One region of the Halobacillus trueperi genome, then DNA from elsewhere that is predicted to be linked to it. Evidence: riboswitches for the same ligand, from Rfam matches in the RefSeq annotation. Region 1 holds a riboswitch; each other region holds the start of a gene.

Region 1 (7,614 bases):
TTCTTCAATCGGCCGATTCTCAGCTGATTGTCTTAATTCGTGAGCTGACGCAGGTGTCCCCCGATTTGTTCGGTTATCTAGTGACGGGGTCTGGTCTCGGCATGTTCTTAGCAGGATTTTTGTTAGCGAAGAAAACGGATTATAAAGCTTATCCGCTCATGCTCCTTGGGGTTTGTGGAATCGGAGCGAGTTTTGGGATTATGGGGATGCTTACCTTTTATGACCTCAATTATTCTATCCTTTGGGGACCGGGACTCGGATTCACCGCGGGTTTCTCTGCAAGTCTGATTTTTGTTCCGTTCCAGGCGACTGTCCAGGTGAACACGCCTGTTCATATGACCGGGCGCGTGTTTGGGGTCATCAATAGTGTCATGACGACTGCGACCATCATTGGGCCTCTTGTCGGAGGATGGATCGCGACGATGATTGGCGTCATTCCGACGTTTACCATTACAGCAAGTCTCCTTGTCTGCGTATCCATCGTAGGATTTGTAACGAAGCGAAAAGTAGAGGGAGGGAAAGCACATGTCTCCACGAGTGAGCAAGGAACACCTGAAGCAACGACGAGCTGACATCATGGAAGCCGCAAGGAACGTATTCATCAAGCATGGATACGAGCACACGACGATGAAGCATGTCATGGAGTCGGCTGGCGTCAGCCGCGGCGGTCTCTATCAATATTTTTCAAATAAAGAAGACCTATTTGAAGCTTTGCTTGAAGAAGGGCTGACGGACGAAGCTGAAACGACAGAGGATTCTCTTGAAAAAGTAGAATCCTACTGGGACCTGCTTATGCAGCTTTTGTTCGGGGAAGATGGCAGTCCGAATACAGAGATGGACCCTCTCGCACCAAGCAAGCTTGAGTTCTTTATCACGGGACGTAACAATGAACGAAGACGTGCGTACGGGGAAAAACGTTATGAAATGGGTCTGCAGATTTACGATGGACTCATCACAAAAGGACAGAAATCCGGTGAGTTCAGTGATCGCTATGAGAGCCAAATTATTGCGCGTTCGATCATCACTTTCATTGACGGGCTGGCACTCGATCATGCCATTTTGCCCGAAGAGAAGGTAAAGTTGAAGGAGCAGTCGGTTCTGTTCGTGGATTATTTGAGAATGGCGTTGATTGAATCCTCCTCTTGAAGAGGGGGATTTTTATTTAAGGAAAACAAGAGAAAAATGTTCAGAATCGGTTGTCAATTTCAATTGAAGTCCTGTATAGTAATCTTTAACAATTCAATCATGTTTCTTATCCAGAAAGGTGGAGGGACTGGCCCGTTGATACCTTAGCAGCAGACTTATAGAAAGTACTGTGCTAATTCCAGAAGCGTTCAGCTTGCAGATAAGAAGGGAATCGTTCGGCGGTTACTTAGCCCCTCTTCTTATTTAGAAGAGGGGCTTTTCTTATTGGAGCGCACAAACTATGAAAGAAAGAAGGGTTATAAATGTCTGTAACAACCGAAAAGAATGTGAAGAGAACACCATTTAAAGGAGACCATGTAGGAAGCTTCCTACGGCCAGAACGATTAAAAGCAGCACGTATCCAACAGGCAGAGGGAGAAATAACGGAAGAGGAATTGCGTCAAGTGGAAGATGAAGAGATTGTAAAATTAGTAGAAAAACAAAAAGAAGCAGGATTGAAAGCTGTCACGGATGGCGATTTCCGCCGCAGCTGGTGGCATTTTGATTTCCTCGAAGGCCTCGATGGGGTAGAAGGTTATGAACCTGAAAAAGGTCTGAAATTCAAAGGAGTGGAAACGAAAGCCCGTGGAATTAAAATTACAGGACAGGTAGGTTTCAGTGATCATGAGATGGTCGAACATTTCCGTTTTTTAAAAAGCATTGCCGGTGATGCTGTTGCCAAATTGACAATCCCGAGTCCGAACATGCTCTTATTCCGTGCGGATCGGTCGGAAGGCATTTATGATGACGATGAAGAACTCGTCAATGATTTAGTGGTGGCTTATCGAGGATTCATAAACAAAATTTATGAGGAAGGCTGCCGCTACCTACAGTTTGATGATACGTCATGGGCGACGTTTTTCTCAGAAGAAGGACGTGCTTCAATGAAAAAGAAAGGCCAAAACCCTGAGGAAGTGGCCGAGCTGTGTGCACGTGCCATCAATGAGTCGATTGCCAACAGACCGGATGATCTGCTTATTACCATGCATATTTGTCGAGGCAATTTCCGTTCGACCTTTATGACGAGTGGAAGCTATGAAGCGGTATCGGAAACAATTTTTGGTGGCTTGGATGTTGATGGTTTGTTCCTTGAGTTTGACGATGAGCGCTCCGGCGGATTTGAGCCCCTTCGTCATATGAACCGCCAAGACTTATCCATCGTTCTTGGTTTAATTACATCAAAGTATGGAGAGTTGGAGGATCCAGAGCGCGTGAAGGCTCGTATTCTTGAAGCTTCAGATTATGTACCTTTGAGCCAGCTGTGTTTGAGTCCTCAATGTGGATTTGCATCAACAGAAGAAGGTAATGAAATCACAGAAGAACAGCAGTGGAAGAAAATCGACCATGTTGTCAGGATTGCAGAAGAAGTGTGGCAGGAGGGCTGATGTAGACTTAATCTCCTTGGAAGGAATGTTTCATTTTTCTTATAGTTGGTTATACAACTATAGGTTCTTTTTAAAAGGAGGAATGAACACATGAAATCACTGCAGGATGCATTGAAACATAAAGTAGGACTTGGCACAGCCCCTTTAGGAAATATGTTCAGGGATGTCCCGGAAGAAGAAGCCCGTGAAACGATACAAACCGCCTGGGATCAGGGCGTCCGCTATTTTGACACTGCACCTTTTTATGGAGCCGGTTTAGCGGAGATGCGTGTCGGTGACGTGTTATCGAAGTATAACCGTGATGACTATGTATTAAGCACAAAAGTCGGTCGTTATATGACGGATGAGACAGAAGAGAACGAAGGGCTTTTTGAACATGGCCGGAACAATAAAGTCATTACCGATTACACGGAAGACGCAACGAAACGGTCGATCGAGCAGAGCCTTGAACGACTGCAAACCGATCGTTTAGACATGGTCTTCGTGCATGACGTTTCTCCTGATTTCCACGGAGATGAATGGGTGGCTAAATTTGAAGAAGCGAGAACCGGAGCTTTCCGTGTATTGTCACGTCTTCGGGAAGAAGGAGTCATCCGTTCGTGGGGCCTTGGCGTTAACACGACAGAACCGATTGAACTTGCGATGGAGCTTGAGGAAACAAGGCCGGATGTCTGTTTATCCGCAACGCAATATACACTCCTCCAGCATGACCGCGCGTTACAGCGCATGATGACGATGGCAGAAGAGAAGGATGTAGACATCGTTGTCGGCAGTCCTTATAACTCTGGTGTCTTGTTTGGTGGAGATCACTACAACTATGAAAAAGCCGGCGCAGATATCATTGGAAGAGTAAATCAATTGAAGGAGATTGGCGACAAGTACGATGTGCCGTTAAAAGCAGCTGCACTCCAATTTTCAACGGCCCATCCAGCCGTAAAGTCGGTCATTCCCGGCTCGACTCGTCCGGATCGTATTAAGGAAGATTTGGAGATGATTCAGCGGAAGATTCCGAAAGCGTTTTGGGATGAACTTGTGGAGAGAGGCTTTGTTTCGCCGCTTGCTCCTCTGCCAATTTAATCAGTAAAAAGGAGGAAGCCGTTAGTGGTTTCCTCTTTTTTGATCTTTTCATGTACCTATTTTTACTCCTCATGACACCTTCTTATATGAGTAACTTCCGTCTAGCTCATGTTGACAATAAAAAAGAAGAGCGACCATTGTCGCTCTTCTTTGGTATAAAGGTCATTAGTTACGAATCAAGTAATCAAACGCACCCAGCGCCGCGTTCGCACCATCACCCATAGAGATGATGATTTGGTTGTGTGGGCTGTCAGTTACGTCACCCGCAGCAAACAATCCTGGCACGTTTGTTGCGCCGTGTTTGTTTGTGATGATTTCACCGATGCGGTTCATTTCAACCGATTCATCCATCCATTCGGTGTTCGGTACAAGTCCAATTTGGACGAATACACCTTCAAGGTCGATGTGCTGTTCTTCACCAGATTCACGATCGATGTATGTGATTCCATTCACATTATCATCGCCGGTGATTTCTTTGGTTTGAGCATTCGTTTTCACTTCAGCATTAGGGAGACTGTTCAAGCGTTCTTGTAAGACTTCATCTGCTTTCAGTGTGTCTGCGAATTCAAGCACAGTTACGTTTTGTACGATACCGGCAAGGTCAATCGCTGCTTCGACACCAGAGTTACCGCCACCGATGACGGCTACGTCTTTGCCTTCAAACAATGGTCCGTCACAGTGTGGGCAGTAAGCAACACCTTTGTTCTTGTACTCGTCTTCACCAGGTACGCCGAGTTGACGCCAGCGTGCACCTGTGGAGATGATGACGGTTTTACTTTTCAGTACTCCGCCGTTTTCGAGTTCAAGTTCGAACATGTTATCATCGTTCTTCTGCAAGCTTTTCGCACGTTGAAGGTTCATGATATCGATCTCATAATCTTTGACGTGTTCTTCGAGGCTTGCGGCGAACTTCGGTCCTTCTGTGCTCTTCACGCTGATGAAGTTTTCAATCGTCATCGTATCAAGGACTTGCCCGCCGAAACGTTCAGCGACGATTCCGGTACGAATGCCTTTACGTGCAGAATAGATGGCTGCACTTGCGCCTGCAGGGCCACCACCGATGACAAGAACTTCGTAAGGCTCACGGTTTGTGAATTCCTCTGGAGATGGACCTTCACTGATTTTCGCTACGATTTCTTCAAGCGTCGTGCGTCCACCACTGAAGAATTCTCCGTTAAGGTGTACAGAAGGAACGGCCATGATGTTTTTCTCTTCCGCTTCTTCCTTAAACGCCGCACCGTCAATCATCGTGTGCGTAATATTCGGGTTCAGCACGCTCATGATATTCAGGGCCTGAACAACATCCGGGCAGTTGTGGCAGCTTAAGCTGACAAACGTTTCAAAATGAAACTCTCCGGAGATGTTTTTAATTTGGTCGATCATCGTATCGTCGATTTTCGGAGCTCTACCACTCACTTGCAGCAAAGCAAGAACCAAGGACGTGAATTCATGACCAAGCGGAACACCGGCAAACGTAACACCTGTTTCTTCTTGCGGGCGGTTCACGCTGAAGCTTGGTGTGCGTTTCATTTCTGTGTTTTGTACTGTGATTTTCGGTGACATGGATGCAAGCTCATCCGTGAGAGCCAGCATGTCACGGGAGACTTTATCGTCTCCCGTGCTGACTTTCAGTTCGATGTCACCTTCTAAAAGCTTTAGATACTCTTCTAATTGTGCTTTTATTTGTGCATCGAGAACCATTTATATTCCACTCCTTAAATTTTGCCGACTAGGTCAAGGCTTGGTGTTAGTGTATCTTCGCCTTCTTCCCATTTTGCTGGGCAAACTTCACCAGGATTGTTGCGTACGTATTGAGCAGCTTTGATTTTTCCGATAAGGCTGCTTGCGTCACGGCCGATTCCGCCAGCATTGATTTCTACTGTTTGGATAACGCCGTCTGGATCGATGATGAATGTACCGCGCTCAGCTAGTCCATCTTCTTCGTTCAGTACGTCGAATTGACGGGAGATCTGCTGAGATGGGTCACCGATCATTGCGTAAGTGATTTTGTTGATTTTTTCAGAAGCATCGTGCCAGCCTTTGTGTACGAAGTGAGTATCTGTAGAAACAGAGTAAACTTCAGCACCTAGTTCTTTCAGTGCATCGTAGTTGTTTTGTAGATCTTCAAGTTCTGTCGGGCAAACGAAAGAGAAGTCTGCTGGGTAGAAGCAAACAACGCTCCACTGTCCTTTGAAGTTTTGTTCTGATACGTCAACGAAATCACCGTTTTTGAATGCTTTCGCCTGGAATGGTTGTACTTCTTTACCGATTAGAGCCATAGTAGAATTCCTCCTGTAAAGTATGTTTGATTAGCTGCTGGAATGTTGCAGCTTTTTATAATAATTCTAATTCAGTAGCTATTATTATATAAAATCGACTTTTTGTCAACAATGACAAAAATCTGTCGAAAATTAATTCTCAGCTGACTGAATGAGAATGATTATACAAAAATTTCTCACGTTTTCTAGTGTAACAAGAAATATGGAAAGGGTTTAGTAATTAGCCTTCCCGATTTTCATTTATTATAGAATCATATTGAGGAAATAAATTCATGTAAAGGTTCAGTTTCTTTTGTTCGGGTTTTGTAAAGGTTGTGAGGGAAGTAAAGGGGAATGGCGGATGGTGTCGAATAGTACATAAGCATTCAAAAAGAGGAGGATGAGAATGACTGATAACAAGAAGAACATAGTGGCTTTTGCGCAGCCTTCCGAACAGACAACCCCTTTTCGTCATGGCCAACCACTGTCGGAGGAAGTCATGGACACGTTCTTGCCTGAGACTTACAATGACTTCGTTTCTTTTATTGTACAAAGAGTCGGGGAAGTGTATCGGCCGCTGTTGATGGAGTTCGTGGAGGATCACGATCCCCCGGAAGACAAACGCCTCGCGCTTGAGTTGAATTTGTTTTGGTGGCGCGTCCTATATGATGTTTCTGAAATTGAGAACGTAAGCTTTGTGGAGGATTTTTGTATGGAATATAAGCAAGATCTCAAGCAAACCCCTTTGATGAAAGCATGGCTTGAAGAATGGGAGAAAGCCGCACCGAAATTCTACTATATTGGCCACAAATTCGGAGCAAACGCCTTCGTTGCTGTGGACATGGAGACAGAAGAAACGGTAGAGGTGGTCATGATTGATAGAAGGGTGAAGGAGCCTGAAAAAGGCAGCATAGCCGTGGGGACACTCATTCCAGTGGGTAATGCTCTCTATTTTCCGGTGACCGGTTTCTATTATTTTGATCCAGAAGTAAGTAAAGAATTGGCCCGTCCGCTCATGTACCATTATGAAAAGCATATGGAAGCATCCCCTGTGCTCGAGGGATTTGTGCATGTTCTCTCCATTGCCCTGCAAATCGAACGTATGATTTTGGATAAGACCACCCCTTCCTCCCTCTCTTAATGTTTCCTCTTTGCTCTAACCGCCCATACCATTGTCATAGAAGACTCTCTTCGTGGTAATATTGAAGGAGTAACCATTCGAGCGGAGGAGCTTACTATGCGCATTTTTAGAATCCTGAACAATAATGCAGTCGTTGTCTATGATGGTCCCCAGGAGAAGATTGTTATGGGGAAAGGCATCGCTTTTCAAAAGAAGCGGAACGATATTGTGCCGAAACATAAAATCGAAAAGATATTCCTCTTACGTGATCAGTCTTCAGAAAAATTCCAACAGCTTTTATCCACTTTACCGGAAAAGCATATAGAAGTTGCAGAACGAATCATTAGTCATGCGGAAGGGTATTTGGAAGCGCCGTTAAACGATCATATTCATATTGCGCTTACTGACCACTTATCTTTTGCATTGGAACGCCTGGAGCAAGGGTTCCCGATTCAAAACAAGTTGACGAATGAAATCAAGTTCCTATACAAGAAGGAATTCGAAGTAGGGATGTGGGCAAAAGAAGAGATCAAACGTGAGCTTGGTGTCGAGGTCCCGATGGATGAGGTCGCTCACATCGCGCTTCACG
Region 2 (7,614 bases), on a different contig from region 1:
AAACACTATGAGGAGGAAATTACAAAACTCCAGTCAGACTGTGAGAGTTCGATCAGTGAAAAGAAACAGCTTGCGGAGCATTTTGAGAATAAACAGTCTGCATGGAAGAAGCAGTCGGAAGAATATCATTCCCAGTTAAATCTTTTGCAGAAGGAAATGGAACGTTTAAAAGAAGAGAATCAGAAATGGAAAGATCAATATGAACACCAGAAGCTGGCGCTGGAAAAAGAAAAGGCAGAAGAAACAGCGCTTTTATCTGATATGGAAAAGCAGATGCAGTTTTTGCTAGGCGGCTCTTTTGGAGAAAGGCAGCCGATGAATGGGAAGGTGGCGATCGTCAAAGCGTTGGAGCAGAAGCTGGAGGAGCTCACCAGTGATATTCATGAACTTGAAGATAGCATGGATGAAATAGAGTAAGAGTGCCACATGGTGGTGCTCTTTTTTTATTAACGCCATGGGCCCATAAACTTCTCTGGCATGAGAAACCAGCCATCCTCTATGTATCAGAAACCGCCCTGTAGACTGTGATTGGTTGCTTTTAGTATTTTCTCCTTATATCTCAAAATCGAGTCTTTCACACAATTGGGCGTAAGCACATAAATTAGCTGTAGAGGTGGTGAGTATGAAAGATGGCCGAAGGGAATCTTTGATCGACCCTTTACAAATGGAAAAAAAAGAATGGAAGAAGCGACAGATGCAGCATCGTCTGAAGCAGATACTGACCATATCATCGCCGATCTTCATTGTATTGCTATGGGAGTTTTTATCAAGAACGGGACTGATTGATGCCCGGTTCTTCCCCCCACCGACAGAAATCGTCGGAACGTTCTGGGCGATGGGGATGAGCGGAGAGCTGTTCCATCATGTCGGGATTTCTTTGTTTCGTATTTTCGCAGGCTTTTTGCTCGGAGTCATACCGGCTATTGTGATTGGTCTCCTCATGGGGCTTTACGGTCCGATACGGCATTTCCTGTCACCTCTTATCATGGCGTTAATGCCGATTCCGACGCTTGCGCTTCTGCCTATTATCATCATTTTATTCGGTGTCGGGGAAGTTTCTAAAGTGGTGACGATTGCCGGGAGTGTGTTTTTCCCTGTCGTCATTAATACGGTAGCGGGTGTTGTGAACATCGACCGCATTTATTTGGATGTTGCGAAAAATTATGGCGCAGATTCGAAGCAGTTCTTTTTTAAAATCGCTTTACCGGGTTCGCTGCCGGTCATGCTTGAAGGGATTCAGATGGGGCAGGCGATTGCGCTTCTGACGATTGTCGCGGCGGAAATGATGGGAGCCAACTCAGGTATTGGGTATTTGATCTGGACGTCGTATAAAGCCTTTTTATTGAAAGAGATGTTTGTCGGGCTTGTGCTCATTTCGTTCTTCGGCTATTTGTTCTCAATTATTCTTCGAGGACTGCAGGCCAAACTGCTGCCATGGCGCTAACTGATGAAAGGAGCGACAGGGGATGGAGGCTAAAATATCGATTAAGGATTTAACGAAGGTGTTTTATAAAAAAGAGAGCCGTGTGACGGCACTCCAGGATATTTCACTGGATATTGCGGACGGGGAATTCGTCTGTCTCGTCGGACCGAGCGGTTGCGGGAAGACGACGCTCTTAAGAATTTTGGCTGATTTAGAAAAGCCGAGCGGGGGATCTTTTTCGATTGCGAAGAGCAAAAAAGAACGGCCGCTGCAGTCGATGGTTTTCCAGGAACGTGGTGTCATTCCGTGGTTGACCGTTGAAGGCAATGTCAATTTCGGGTTAAAGATGAGACATTTGCCTGCAGACGTGATTAAGGAACGGACGGCTTATTACTTGAATAAGGTGGGGCTCGATAAATTCGCCAAGCTCTATCCGAAAGAATTGTCCGGCGGGATGAAACAGCGCGTCAGCATTGCCAGAGCGTTTGCGAACGATCCGGAAATTCTCCTCATGGATGAACCCTTTGCCGCGCTCGATGAGCAGAATAAATTCATTCTGCAGGAAGAACTATTGAATATTTGGTCGGAGACGAAGAAAACGGTCTTATTTATCACCCATAGCATAGATGAAGCGCTCCTACTTAGCGATCGGATTCTGTTAATGAGCTCGCAGCCCGGCACGATCATTGATGAGAAGCGGATCGATCTGCCGAGGCCGAGGAATATGGAGCAGGTACGGGCGGATCCTTTGATGGCGGAACATTTTGTGGAGATTTGGAATCATCTTCAGGATGAAGTCCAGCGTTCGCGTAAATAGTGAAAGAAAGGGGATTGGAATCCCATGGTGAAAAAAGTATGTCATCTGTTTTCTTTTTTGTTTATCATCTTTGTGTTGTTCGGCTGTGCTTCTGGTGAGAATGGGGAAGACACGGGCAGTGTTGAAAATCCTGACGGTGACTTTGCTCCATTAGACAAGAAGACGACGGTTGTCATTGCCGAAGATGGAGCTGCCTCAGGAGCCGGGTTTTATATCGCTGAGGAAAAAGGCTATTTTGATGATTACAACATAGATATCAAGTTCACGACATTCGCCAATAGTGACGACATGCTTCCGGCGCTGGCGGCGGGCGAAGTAGACATTGCCGGCGGCGTTTCAACGGCATCCTTTTTCAATGCCATTGCCCAGGGCATTGATGTGAAAATTATTGCCGATAAAGGCCACTATTTTGATGGCAGCTCCTATTTCAGCTTTGTCATTCGTGAAGATCTACAGGATGAAATCAAAGATTACAGCGACTTGAAAGGGAAGCGGATTGCTGTTTCATCGAGAAACGCCGTGGATGATTATATCTTCCAGCGCATGCTTGAACACGCTGGGCTGACCGAAGACGATGTAGAATTTGTCCTCATGTCTGACTTTGGGAACATGCTTGCTGCGATGGGCAACAAGTCGATTGATGCCGCTCTTCAAATTGAACCACTGATCACTCAAGGGGAAGCGCAGGATCTGCACGTTCGTTTCGGTGACGCCACAGATTTCGCTCCGGATGCACAAATTGCGATGGTGCTTGGGTCGCCTGATTTTATCGAAAAAGAAACCGACGTATCCGTACGTTTTATGGCGGCCTACCTGAAGGGTGTGCGCGATTACAATGATGCGTTCCTTCACGATGAAGGCCTTGATGAAGTGGTTGATATCATGACTAAGCATACGGCATTGAAAGACGCTGACGTGTGGAAAAAAGTAGGCGTAACTGGGCTCGACCCGAACGGGGAAATGTTTATCGATGATATTAAGAAACAATTCGAGATGTATGACGCGAACGGCGCCATCAGTGGAGATATTGACTTCAATGATGCCATCGACACCTCTTTGTCTGAAGAAGCGATGGAAGTCATCGGGCGTTATGATCGATAACACTTTTTCTGAAAAAACACTTGTCATCGAATGGTTTTTATTGTAAAGTAACCATTAACTCAATTGAATAATTCTTATCAAGAGAAGCAGAGGAACTGGTCCTGTGAAGCTTCAGCAACCACCAACATCGGTTGGCCGGTGCTAATTCCAGCAAGTGATGATCACTTGAGAGATAAGAAGGAATGAACGTATACGATTCAAGAGCCTTCTTATGTGAGAAGGCTCTTTTTTGTTTGCGACCTTCTTGTGGATCAGGAACTTTTCTCGGGATAAAACCAACTATTCTGATGAGTTATATAAAAAGGAGGTCAAATTATGACAAAACCATTGAGCAATGCTTTCGCACTTATCCCATTTGCGATTTTTATTTTACTTTTCATTGGATCAGGAATCATCACAGGGGATTTTTATAAAATGCCTGTACTTGTCGCCCTGTTCGTAGCGATCCTAGTCGCGTTAGCTATGAACCGTAAAGCGGATTTCCAAACGAAAATATCCCAGCTGACGAAAGGGGGAGGACATCCGAACATCATCTTAATGGTCATCATTTTCCTGCTTGCGGGGGCTTTTGCTGCCGTGGCATCCGGAATGGGAGCGGTTGAATCGACTGTCAATCTCGGCTTAACCTACCTGCCGGGCGGTTGGATGGTCGTCGGATTGTTTGTCATCGGCTGCTTCATCTCGATTTCCATGGGAACATCCACGGGTACGGTTGTGGCTCTTGCTCCAATTGGATTGGGTGTCGCGGAGCAGACAGACATCGGACTTGCCTTGGTGATGGGGGCGATTGTCAGTGGTGCGATGTTTGGGGACAACCTTTCTGTCATTTCGGATACGACCATTGCTGCTGTACGTACACAGGGAACAGAAATGAAAGAGAAGTTCAAAGCGAATTTCTTCATCGTTCTTCCCGCAGCCATTGTTACGGCTGTAATCTTTGGTGTGATGACGGCAGATGCCTCAGCTAGTCTGTCGGAGAACTACACGTACAACATTGTGGAAATCCTGCCCTATTTAGGTGTCCTTGGATTCGCGATTGCTGGGGTGAACGTTATATTTGTTCTTATTGGAGGGATTGTTTTTGCCGGTGGAGTTGGACTTGCGCTTGGAAAATTCTCCGGCATGGAGTTTGTAACTCTCGTAGGGGATGGATTTACGAATATGCAGACACTTGCCATGATTGCGATTTTGCTGGGTGGACTTGTAGAATTGATCCGAGCAAATGGAGGCATTGAATTTTTGCTGCAAGCCGTGAGCAGGAAAGTGAACTCCAATCGCGGCGGGGAACTCGGCATCGCAGGGATTGTGACGGCCGTCAACTTTTCTACTGCGAACAATACGATTTCCATCATTACAGCAGGGCCTCTTGCCAAACAAATATCTGATGAATATGGCATTGAAGGGCGTCGCTCTGCAAGCATTCTCGATATTTTTGCCAGTTCTGTTCAAGGGATTATTCCTTATGGCGGACAGATTTTAGCGGTAGCGGGTGTGGCGAGCATTTCTCCTGTTGCGATTGTTCCGTTTTGTATTTATCCGCTGCTTACAGCCGTGGCCGGGCTTTTAGCCATTGCTTTCAGATATCCGAAATTCACTGTTGAAAAAGGAAAAAGAGAATTAAAAAACGCCTCTTAAGAGGGGAGGGCACCTGATTTGGGTGCCTCTTTTTATGTACTTTTTTTACGCTTATTTTAAAATTATCTGTCATAATATTTTAAAATGAGTCGATTGGAATAGTAGGAAAGCTTTGGAAAATAGGTAAAAAGAGAACGATTAGGGCCTTAAGTGGTATAGACGACTATATCTATTTCCGTTACGCTTTTATTACAAAATGTAAACGTTTACAACAATATTTCTCCTGTACCGACTTTATAATGGCACTTGTTTTAGAAAAATGTTTTGCAAAAGGGTCTTTTTGGATAGGAAGGCACCTTTTACAAATAGATAAATCAAGGAGGAATGGCGAATGAGAATGGCGGGCAAATGGATGTTGATCTTTACACTGACCATTGGCATGATGCTGCCGTCGTGGTTGATGGGTACAAAGGTGGAAGCTTCTGAAGATGACGGATTATCGGATTTAATCATCTTTGAGAATGTACCGCAGGCAGATGTAACGATGGAAGGGAATGAGTTTACTCTTTCCGCACTGAACGTGTATGAAGACGGACATTTCACAAAGGTGAATGAAGGACTCGTTTGGAAATCGAAAAATTCAAACGTTGCCACCGTCGAGGATGACGGTACAGTCACTTTTACAGGGCAGCCGGGACGAGCGTGGGTGACGGTATCGAATGGCGATTTCGAAGATCGGATTGCGCTTGATTTTAAACCGGACCGCTCAACAAAAGGGAAACCGAATTTCAAACCGACCATTCAAAAGCAGGACGGTGATCGCTATGACCTCGTTCAACATGCACTTGCCAACATGACGATGGAGGAAAAAGTTGGTCAGATGCTCATGCCTGACTTCAGGAAGTGGGAAGGAGAAAACGTTACGGAAATGCTCCCTGAAATTGAGGAGATGGTACAGAAATATCATCTTGGCGGAGTCATTTTATTCCGTGAAAACGTTGTGACAACGGAACAAACAGCGAAGCTTGTCTCCGATTATCAGGCGGCTTCAGAAAAATACGGCCTGCTTATGACGATCGACCAGGAAGGCGGAATTGTGACACGTCTTCAATCAGGAACGGACATGCCTGGAAATATGGCCTTAGGTGCCACTCGTTCGGAAGAAATTGCTGAAGATGTAGGTTCAGTAATCGGAGCTGAACTTGAATCCCTCGGCATCAACATGAACTTTGCCCCCGTCATGGATGTGAACAATAATCCTGATAACCCTGTCATCGGCGTTCGTTCTTTTGGTGAAAATCCAGAGCTCGTCGGAAAAATGGGTGTAGCTTATACGAAAGGCCTGCAACAGCACGGAGTAGCTGCGACGGCGAAACACTTCCCTGGGCATGGGGATACGGCGACTGATTCCCATCTTGGGCTTCCTGAAGTCCCATACGACCTTGAACGTTTGAAGGAAGTTGAACTGTATCCGTTCCAACAGGCAATGGATGCGGGGATTGATGCGATTATGACCGCACATATCACATTCCCCAAAATTGATGATACAAAAGTGATTTCACAGAAAGATGGTACTGAAATTGCACTTCCTGCTACGCTTTCTAAAAAAGTACTTACTGGATTAATGCGTGATGAGATGAATTATGAAGGTGTTGTCGTCACGGACGCTTTGAATATGAAAGCAATCGCTGACCATTTCGGACCGGTCGATGCCGTTATTCGTGCGATCAATGCCGGAACAGACATTGCGCTCATGCCTGTAGGTCTCGAGGAAGTTGCTGCAGGGGTCTATGAGGCTGTAGAGTCTGGGGAAATTCCAATGGCTACGATTGAAGATTCTGTCGAACGGATCCTTACATTGAAGTTGAACCGAGGTATCATTAAAGAAGAAACGCCTCAACCAATTGAGGAGAAAATCGCAGAAGCGGAAGAAGTCGTCGGCTCTGGGAAGCATAAAGCTGTTGAAAAAGAAGCGGCTGAGCGCTCGATTACACTCGTGAAAAATGATGGTGTCCTGCCTTTAGACGCATCAGGTGATGAACAGGTAGTGGTGATTGGGAACACATTTATCGCTGACCTTGCTGATGCTGTCTCCGCGCATCATTCAAACCCGACCTTGATCAGCACGAGTAAAAGTGAGCTGACGGCTGAGCAAAAACAGACGGTAGCTGAAGCGGACAAAGTCATTTTCGGAACATACACGTACAATGTGTCCACGCGTTCGGCAAACCATTCTCAAATGCAGTTGATGCAAGAGGTGATGGGGAGCACAGATGCAGAAGTGATCGGTGTTGGTATCCGAAACCCTTATGATGTTATGGCATATCCGGGCGTGGATGCTTACATCGCACAGTACGGATTCAGAGATGCAAGCTTTGAAGCAACAGCCGCTACGATTTTCGGCGAAAACAACCCGACCGGACAATTGCCTGTGACGATTCCGGGTACAGATGGTGGCGTATTGTTTGAGTATGGTACGGGATTGAGCTATTAACAGTGTGAACATAGAGGGGCTTCTTGCCCTTCTTCATTATAATCAAAAGGGAGAGGGTTATTTTGAAAAAATGGTTGATGCTTGGCGTCATTTTAATCATGACATGGTCGACGTTCTCGGTCGTTTTCGCTGATCATAATGGCAACCCTGGGAAGCACAAAGGGCACGATAAAAAAGGAGAACCTTTCAAGCTTGGGGTGGAAG
Region 3 (7,614 bases), on a different contig from region 1:
AGCTTGCTGCAACGGTATTGATGGCTGTTGTTGTCCCACGCGTAAAGATGACTTCTTGGGAGCTGGACGCATTAATGAAGCGTCTCACTTTCTCACGGGCACCTTCATACTCGTCTGTCGCTCTTGTGCCAAGCGTGTGTACACCTCTATGGACATTAGAGTTGTATCCGCGATAGTACTCATCAAGCTTTTCAATCACCTTGATCGGCTTCTGAGAAGTCGCTGATGAATCCAAATACACGAGCGGATGTCCATTTACTTCCTGGTGTAGAATAGGAAATTCGTCGCGTACCGCTTTTACATCCATTAATATACTTTCCTTTCAATCACTTGTTGTAATTGGCGTTTTACAGCTTCAACAGGCAATTGGTTTACTACTGGCGCAAGGAATCCATGAATGATTAAACGCTCAGCTTCAAACTTGGAAATTCCACGGCTCATCAAGTAATACAGTTGAATCGGGTCCACACGTCCAACCGATGCAGCGTGTCCCGCTGTTACGTCATCTTCATCAATGAGAAGAATCGGGTTTGCGTCCCCACGTGCGTCGCTGCTCAGCATAAGAACACGTGACTCCTGCTCGGCATTAGACTTGCTTGCCCCATGTTCAATCTTACCGATTCCATTGAAAATAGCAGAAGCCTTATCCTTCATCACTCCGTGTTGAAGAATATAACCGTCAGAGCCTTTTCCGAAGTGCGTAATGTTTGCTGTGAAGTTTTGCTTCTGTTTTCCACGTCCAATAGCAACGGTTTTCGCATTAGAGTGTGAATTATCACCAATCAAGTGTGTGATGTTTTCAGAAACGGTGTCGCCTTCGTTCATTTGACCAAGGGCCCATTCAATGACTGAATCACGATAAGCGACTCCACGACGATTGGCATATACAGTTGTACCCGCTTCAAAGTTGTCGACCGCGCCGAAGGATACTTTCGCTCCATCTTTAGCGATGACTTCTGTCACAATGTTCGCGGAAGTTTTTTCTTCTTTATTGTGAGAAATATAGTTCTCTACATACGTCACAGAGCTATTCTCTTCAGCTACGACTAAAATGTGGTTGATCAAGGAAGCTTTTGGATCTTCCTGCCAGAAAATCGCCTGAATAGGATCCTCTATTTGCACATTTTTTGGAACGTAAAGGAAAACCCCTCCGTTCATAAGAGCTGCATGAAGAGCTGTCAAACGATGCTCGTCCATGTGAACGGCATCGTTCATGTAATACTTCTCTACCAATTCACTGTGCTCTCTAAGTGCCGTACCGATATCTGTGAAGATGACCCCTTGATCTTTCAATTTTTGATCAATGGTTCCGTAAGCCACTGTATGGTTACGCTGAATGACCAGGTTTTGCTGTTCTTTTTCTTCATCTAAGAAATCTTTGATTTCATCTGGAAGTTCATCAAGAGATTCAATACGATCACCTGTTACGTGATGGTCGAACTCTGTGAAGTTCCATTTGGAGATATTCGTTTTATCTGGTTTCGGAAGCGGTAAAGATTCCGATTTCTCCAGGGCGCTAAGACGAAGGTTCTTCATCCATTCAGGCTCATTCTGCCCTTGGGAGAATTGTGAGATGTACTCTTTGTCATATGGTAGTGAGACTTCTACTGTCATGATTACCCTCCTATCTTAATTACGCGTTAACGGTTTCGTCTTCGATGCCAAGTTCCTGTTTAATCCAGTCATAACCTTCCGCTTCCAGACGCTGGGAAAGTTCTGGTCCACCAGATTTGACAACACGTCCTTGCATCATAACGTGTACTTTATCAGGAGTAATGTAGTTCAATAGACGCTGGTAGTGAGTGATGATCAAGCAGCCGAAAGCATCGTTGCGCATTTCGTTAATTCCTTTTGCAACGACTTTCAATGCATCGATATCAAGCCCTGAATCAATTTCATCTAGAATGGCAATCGCTGGTTGAATCATCATTAATTGAAGGATTTCATTACGTTTTTTCTCACCGCCGGAGAAACCTTCGTTAAGATAACGCTGCGCCATGTTTTTATCCATATCAAGCGTATCCATCTTAGCATCCATCTCTTTGATGAACTTCATAAGAGAGATTTCATCGCCTTCTTCACGGTGAGCATTAATAGAAGAACGCAGGAAGTCAGAGTTTGTTACACCACTGATTTCACTAGGATATTGCATAGCAAGGAATAGACCTGCTTGAGCTCGTTCGTCCACTTCCATTTCAAGAACGTTTTCGCCATCAAGCAATACTTCACCTTTTGTTACTTCATATTTAGGGTGACCCATAATTGCGGAAGCCAGTGTAGATTTACCAGTTCCGTTCGGTCCCATAACAGCGTGGAATTCCCCACCGTTGATTGTTAAATTTACACCTTTAAGGATTTCCTGACCTTCGATTTCTACATGAAGATCTTTGATTTCTAACGTTGATCCTGCCATAAATGAATACCTCCAGTATCTATTATTATAGAATGTCCATGTTGATCGGAAACAAAGAACTATTCTCAATTTATTCTCATTACAATCTTATATCATTTAGTGCTTGTTATCAACTTTTTCCCATTAACTAAAGCCAAGAGTCCGGACATGTAACGAACAATTTTCTACATTTTTCATGTGTATTATAACATGAAAAAATCAGGTGGCTAAAACACACCTGATTTTTTCATTTAATCGAATGATTTATCTATGCAATTGACGGTCGACCTGGGCAATCATTTTCTGACTCTCTTCGAATTCTCGTTGGCGTTTTTCTTCTACTTTCAAGCGTGTATCCAACTTCCTGCTGTACTCCGCATAACTCATGTTATGAGATTGGTGCATGGCTTTCTCCATATCAGCAGTGTAATTCAAATTCAGATCGTCACTAATAACGAATCAACCCTTTCAGATTATTTACACAATTTAAGGTACCACAAATACTATTCCCAAATAAAACTTCTTAAAACTTTAAATTCATGCAAAAGTGATCTTCATTATTGATGTAAGCGTTTACTGCAAGTGAGTATATAGAATACATCCGATTTCCTTGAATTTTCTAATAATTGAATCAATTGACCGTTGTCGTCAAGTCCATGTACGCATCCTGCACAAGCGTTACGGCCTGACTTAAAGCCGCTCCACCTCCAAATGCCGCAGCAACACCACAGGCTTCTAATATTTCCTTTTCCGTTGCACCCTGGTCGACGCAGCCTTGCGTGTGGTAGATCATACAGTACTCGTCCTGTGCAACAATGCTGATTCCTAATGCCATCAATTGCTTCTCTTTTTTAGATAATTCTCCAGCTTTAAAACATTCTTGTGTGAATTCATCAAACTTATGAGAAACTTCCGGCATGTGCTCTCTGAAGGCTCCCATTCCTTCTTTATAATCATGTAAGTACGTTTGCGTCCACGTCATATTTTGTTCCTGCATATGAAAACCTCCCAATAAAAATAAGTGACTGCGGTTAGTATAAACCGCAGTCACTTATTTTATCCGTTATTCAGCATCACTTGAGACCGGTACAACAGCACCGTCATATTCTTCTTTGATGAAGTTGACGATCTCTTCAGAACGAAGAACTTCTACAAGCGTATTTAACGCTTCATTGTCTTTATCTTCGCTATTAGCAGCAACGACGTTCACATAAGGAGAGTCAGACTCCTCGAGAATAATTGAATCTTCGCTGGGAGACAGACCAGCCTCAATAGCATAGTTTGTATTAATCGCTACAAGCACGTTTTCTTCACGCTGGTAAACTTGTGGAAGGTTAGCTGCATCTACTCCTGTATCAAATTCAATGTTTTTAGGATTTTCTACAATATCCTGTACAGTAGCATCTACTTTTTCCACACTTTCATCCAATTTGATTAGTCCCTCTTTCTCTAAGAGTGAAAGGACTCGACCATGAGTGGATACAGAACGACTCATGACTAGCTGCGTACCTTCTTCAACGTCTTCCAGGTTTTCATATTTTTGAGAATAAACTCCGATAGGCTCAATATGGATACCACCAAGGTTTGCAAAGTCATACCCTTTCTCTTCCTCTTGGGTCTCCATATAAGGAATCGTTTGGAAATAGTTAGCGTCAATACGACCTTCATCTAAGTCTTGGTTCGGTAAAATGTAATCCTGATATTCTTCAATCTTTAATGTGATTCCTTCTTCTTCAAGCATAGGTTTTGCTTTCTCGAGAACTTCAGCATGTGGAACACTGGTAGCTCCTACCTTAATCTCCTTTGTTCCACCTTCTTCACCTTCAGATCCTGATGCATTTTCTTCCTCGTTCGATGACCCGCAAGCTGCAAGAACAAGGATAAGCAATACAGCGATTAAACTCGTCCATAGTTTTTTCATTATTAATTCTCTCCCTTTTATTTATTTTATCTTTTATCCAATTTTCGTGAGATGGCATCTCCGATGAATTGGAAAATAAACACAATTAAAATGATTAAAATAGTACAAATGAATACAACATCAAAGTTACTTCTCTGGAACCCATAGAAATAGGCGAAATCGCCAAGACCACCAGATCCGATGGCACCGGCTACGGCGGTGTATCCAATCAATGCGATAGCTGTTACGGTTATCCCGGATATCAAAGCTGGCATCGATTCCGGAAGCAATACTTTAAAAATGATGGTCGAGTATTTAGCTCCCATAGATTTTGCTGCTTCCACGACACCTTTATCGACTTCTTTCAATGCAATTTCCACCAACCGGGCATAGAATGGCGCTCCACCAATAATCAGGGCAGGCAATGCTGCTTGTGGCCCTCGAATGGTGCCCAGCAGAAAATCTGTAAAGGGGAACAATAATAAAATGAGAATGATAAACGGAATTGCTCTGAATATGTTAACAATGGAAGCAGTAATCCAATTCAACGTTTTGTTATCCCAAAGACCCCCAGGTCCGGTCAAATAAAGGAGAAGACCCAAAAGCAAACCTAAAACGAATGTCCCAGCGACAGAAACCAGCGTCATATACAAGGTTTCATTTGTAGCTGTAATCATGTCTTCCATTCTTACGTTCGGGAACCATTCATTAAACATGTGGATTCACCTCCACTTCAACAGATGTGGATTCAATATATTCAATGGCACGCTCGACTTCTTTTTTGTCTCCATCAAATTGAACAAACATTGTTCCATACGCACCCTTTTGTGTTTGGGTAATCTTTCCATGTAGAATGTTGACGTCTAATTCAAACTTCCTTGATAAATCACTGATCAGTGCCTGATTTGTACTTTCTCCGACAAAGTGAAGACGTATAATTTCTCCAGAACGGTAATTATCTTTGATCAATTGCAAGGAGGTTTCTTTTTCTGGATCTCCCATCACTTGATCCACAAACTTCTTCGTGACTGGTTTTTGAGGATGAAGAAAAACGTCCAACACTTCCCCTTGTTCAACAATTTTACCTTCTTCCATAACCGCCACCTGATGACAAATTTTGCGAATGACGTGCATTTCATGTGTGATCAGAACGATTGTAAGGCCAAGCTTTTCGTTAATATCCACAAGAAGATCAAGAATCGAATCCGTGGTCTCAGGGTCCAACGCGGATGTGGCCTCATCACATAAAAGAACTTTCGGATTGTTTGCAAGCGCTCTGGCTATCCCCACTCTTTGCTTTTGTCCACCGCTCAATTGGGATGGATAAGAACCTCCCCGGCCTTTCAACCCGACCAATTCAATTAATTCATCGACACGTTTTTGCCTTTCCGCTTTAGGGATCCCGGCAATTTCCAATGGAAAAGCGATATTATCATGAACGGTACGTGACCAAAGCAAATTGAAATGCTGGAAGATCATTCCGATTTCTTGTCTGGCCAACCTTAATTTTCCTTTGCTTAATGAAGTAAGTTCCTGCTCATCGACAAGAATGCTTCCTTCTGTGGGATCTTCCAAACGGTTCAGTAAGCGAATAAATGTACTTTTACCGGCCCCACTATATCCGATCACTCCATAAATTTCCCCTTTGTTAATATTAAGACTTAAATCATCCACTGCTCGTACATCCTGATCTTTCGTGTGGAATATCTTTGATAGTCCTTTAATTGTAATCATGCTGCTTTCCCTCCACTTCAAAAAAAGCCACTCTGTAATGAGAACAGAGTGGCTTTTTTAATCATACCTAAAAATCTGTTCTCTCATCTGTCAAAGCTTAATACTTTGCAGGAATTGGCACCTGAGCAAAACAGTTTTGCCGGTTGCCGGGCATCATCGGGCCAGTCCCTCCGCCACTCTGGATAAGAGATTTTAATTTATTAAATTATTATCGCTTTAATTCGTTTAAGTAGTACAATAATGGATTGTAGCACCGTACGAATTTTGTGTCAACTCATAAACAGATTGTTCAGAAAAATAAAGTCGATCAAAACTGAAGAAATGCTTACATCTTCCATACAAAAACATCTAATATTCACTCGATTGACACAATAAAAAAATCCCTTCTTTAATAGAAGAGATTCATCGCTTTTACATTTCTCATCTATCAAAGTCAAAGACTTCGCAGGATTTAGCACCGTTCAGTTTACCTGCCGGTTGCCGGGCATCGTCGGGCCAGTCCCTCCGCCACTCTGGATAAGTGAAGATGTCGATATGAAATTAATAATTATGTTAGCATGGGAAATATATAAGCGTCAATCCATAACCTTCGCCTGATAAAAAGGAGAATGACATTGAGTAAACAAGCCCCTTTATTTGAACTACCTTACATCCACAACCACTCTTCCATTTATAAACTTGAAGAGGACTTAGGGAAAGTTATTGTCTTGACCTTCTGGGCTTCCTGGTGTCCAGATTGTGGAAAAGACTTACCTATGAAAGAACAACTTTTCAAAACGATGGACCATGATAAAGTAAAAATGATGACGATCAATGTAACTGGAAGGGAACGGAATATAGAGGAAGGCATCGAATTCAAGGAAAAGTTTTTAACACAACCAACTCTTTCTGACGAAGGACGATACGTCTATGACTTGTACAATTGTGATGGCGTTCCTTCCACCATCATCATTAATCAACAAGGAGAGATCCATGCGAATTTTGGCGATCAGTCCTCCTTTTTAGATATTGTAAGCAAATTAGGAGAAATCGTATGATATTCATAACAAAAAGACAGCAAAGACTCCGGAGTCTTTGCTGTCTTTTTCATTATCGAACTACTTCCACATTACATATAAGTTTTTTAGAGAATTTTTAAATTCTACAGTAGTGGTCATTTCCTGGGAAATACATACACTATTCAACAAAACCAACCACTTTCTCATACATATAGGAGACAGAATGAAAAGCATAAATCTTTTCCTCTACCTCCCCGCCCCTAGTAACCAGCAGACATGGAACACTTTTAATCTTAAAATGCTGCATCCATTCGGGGTGCAGAGAAGCATTCATTTCCTTAAAAACTTCTCGATCAAATACAGACTCCAGTGTTGTGAGCATTTGACGCGCAAGGTGACAAGTTGCACAAAAAGGGCTATGAACAAAGGTGAGGGTCGTTTGTGGAGATTCGAAGAACTTCTTTACTTCTGTTGTTTTTATTTCCTCCACAGTCATCCTCCTATATTAAATAGATCGACTTTACATTGAAATGTCTACTGAGTAAGGCTCTTGCCAATTCAGGTTCCGGCGTAGCTGCTACTTCCCTGAA

Evidence for each region. Region 1 has a riboswitch for S-adenosylmethionine ahead of DYE48_RS07190 (5-methyltetrahydropteroyltriglutamate--homocysteine S-methyltransferase). Riboswitches for the same ligand answer to the same signal wherever they lie in the genome.
Region 2: another riboswitch for S-adenosylmethionine. It lies ahead of DYE48_RS10505 (Na+/H+ antiporter NhaC family protein); the one in region 1 lies ahead of DYE48_RS07190 (5-methyltetrahydropteroyltriglutamate--homocysteine S-methyltransferase).
Region 3: another riboswitch for S-adenosylmethionine. It lies ahead of DYE48_RS04930 (methionine ABC transporter ATP-binding protein); the one in region 1 lies ahead of DYE48_RS07190 (5-methyltetrahydropteroyltriglutamate--homocysteine S-methyltransferase).

The regions. Positions count from the first base shown of each region.
Region 1 covers NZ_QUAE01000004.1:128,368-135,981, forward strand. The annotation lists gene DYE48_RS07180 (MFS transporter) at 1-572, shown strand, start outside; gene DYE48_RS07185 (TetR/AcrR family transcriptional regulator) at 526-1,146, shown strand; SAM riboswitch class I at 1,250-1,352, shown strand; gene DYE48_RS07190 (5-methyltetrahydropteroyltriglutamate--homocysteine S-methyltransferase) at 1,449-2,570, shown strand; gene DYE48_RS07195 (aldo/keto reductase) at 2,661-3,647, shown strand; gene ahpF (alkyl hydroperoxide reductase subunit F) at 3,813-5,348, opposite strand; gene ahpC (alkyl hydroperoxide reductase subunit C) at 5,363-5,926, opposite strand; gene DYE48_RS07210 (hypothetical protein) at 6,312-7,046, shown strand; gene DYE48_RS07215 (PRD domain-containing protein) at 7,143-7,614, shown strand, end outside.
Region 2 covers NZ_QUAE01000007.1:26,631-34,244, reverse strand. The annotation lists gene DYE48_RS10525 (coiled-coil domain-containing protein) at 1-417, shown strand, start outside; gene DYE48_RS10520 (ABC transporter permease) at 623-1,444, shown strand; gene DYE48_RS10515 (ABC transporter ATP-binding protein) at 1,467-2,240, shown strand; gene DYE48_RS10510 (ABC transporter substrate-binding protein) at 2,265-3,341, shown strand; SAM riboswitch class I at 3,413-3,520, shown strand; gene DYE48_RS10505 (Na+/H+ antiporter NhaC family protein) at 3,657-4,976, shown strand; gene DYE48_RS10500 (glycoside hydrolase family 3 protein) at 5,308-7,410, shown strand; gene DYE48_RS10495 (exo-beta-N-acetylmuramidase NamZ family protein) at 7,473-7,614, shown strand, end outside.
Region 3 covers NZ_QUAE01000003.1:16,946-24,559, forward strand. The annotation lists gene DYE48_RS04900 (cysteine desulfurase) at 1-307, opposite strand, end outside; gene sufD (Fe-S cluster assembly protein SufD) at 307-1,614, opposite strand; gene sufC (Fe-S cluster assembly ATPase SufC) at 1,634-2,413, opposite strand; gene DYE48_RS21105 (YuzK family famiily protein) at 2,657-2,797, opposite strand; gene DYE48_RS04915 (carboxymuconolactone decarboxylase family protein) at 3,024-3,389, opposite strand; gene DYE48_RS04920 (MetQ/NlpA family ABC transporter substrate-binding protein) at 3,456-4,313, opposite strand; gene DYE48_RS04925 (methionine ABC transporter permease) at 4,340-5,008, opposite strand; gene DYE48_RS04930 (methionine ABC transporter ATP-binding protein) at 5,001-6,026, opposite strand; SAM riboswitch class I at 6,107-6,215, opposite strand; SAM riboswitch class I at 6,444-6,549, opposite strand; gene DYE48_RS04935 (TlpA family protein disulfide reductase) at 6,641-7,063, shown strand; gene DYE48_RS04940 (thioredoxin family protein) at 7,203-7,520, opposite strand; gene DYE48_RS04945 (toprim domain-containing protein) at 7,525-7,614, opposite strand, start outside.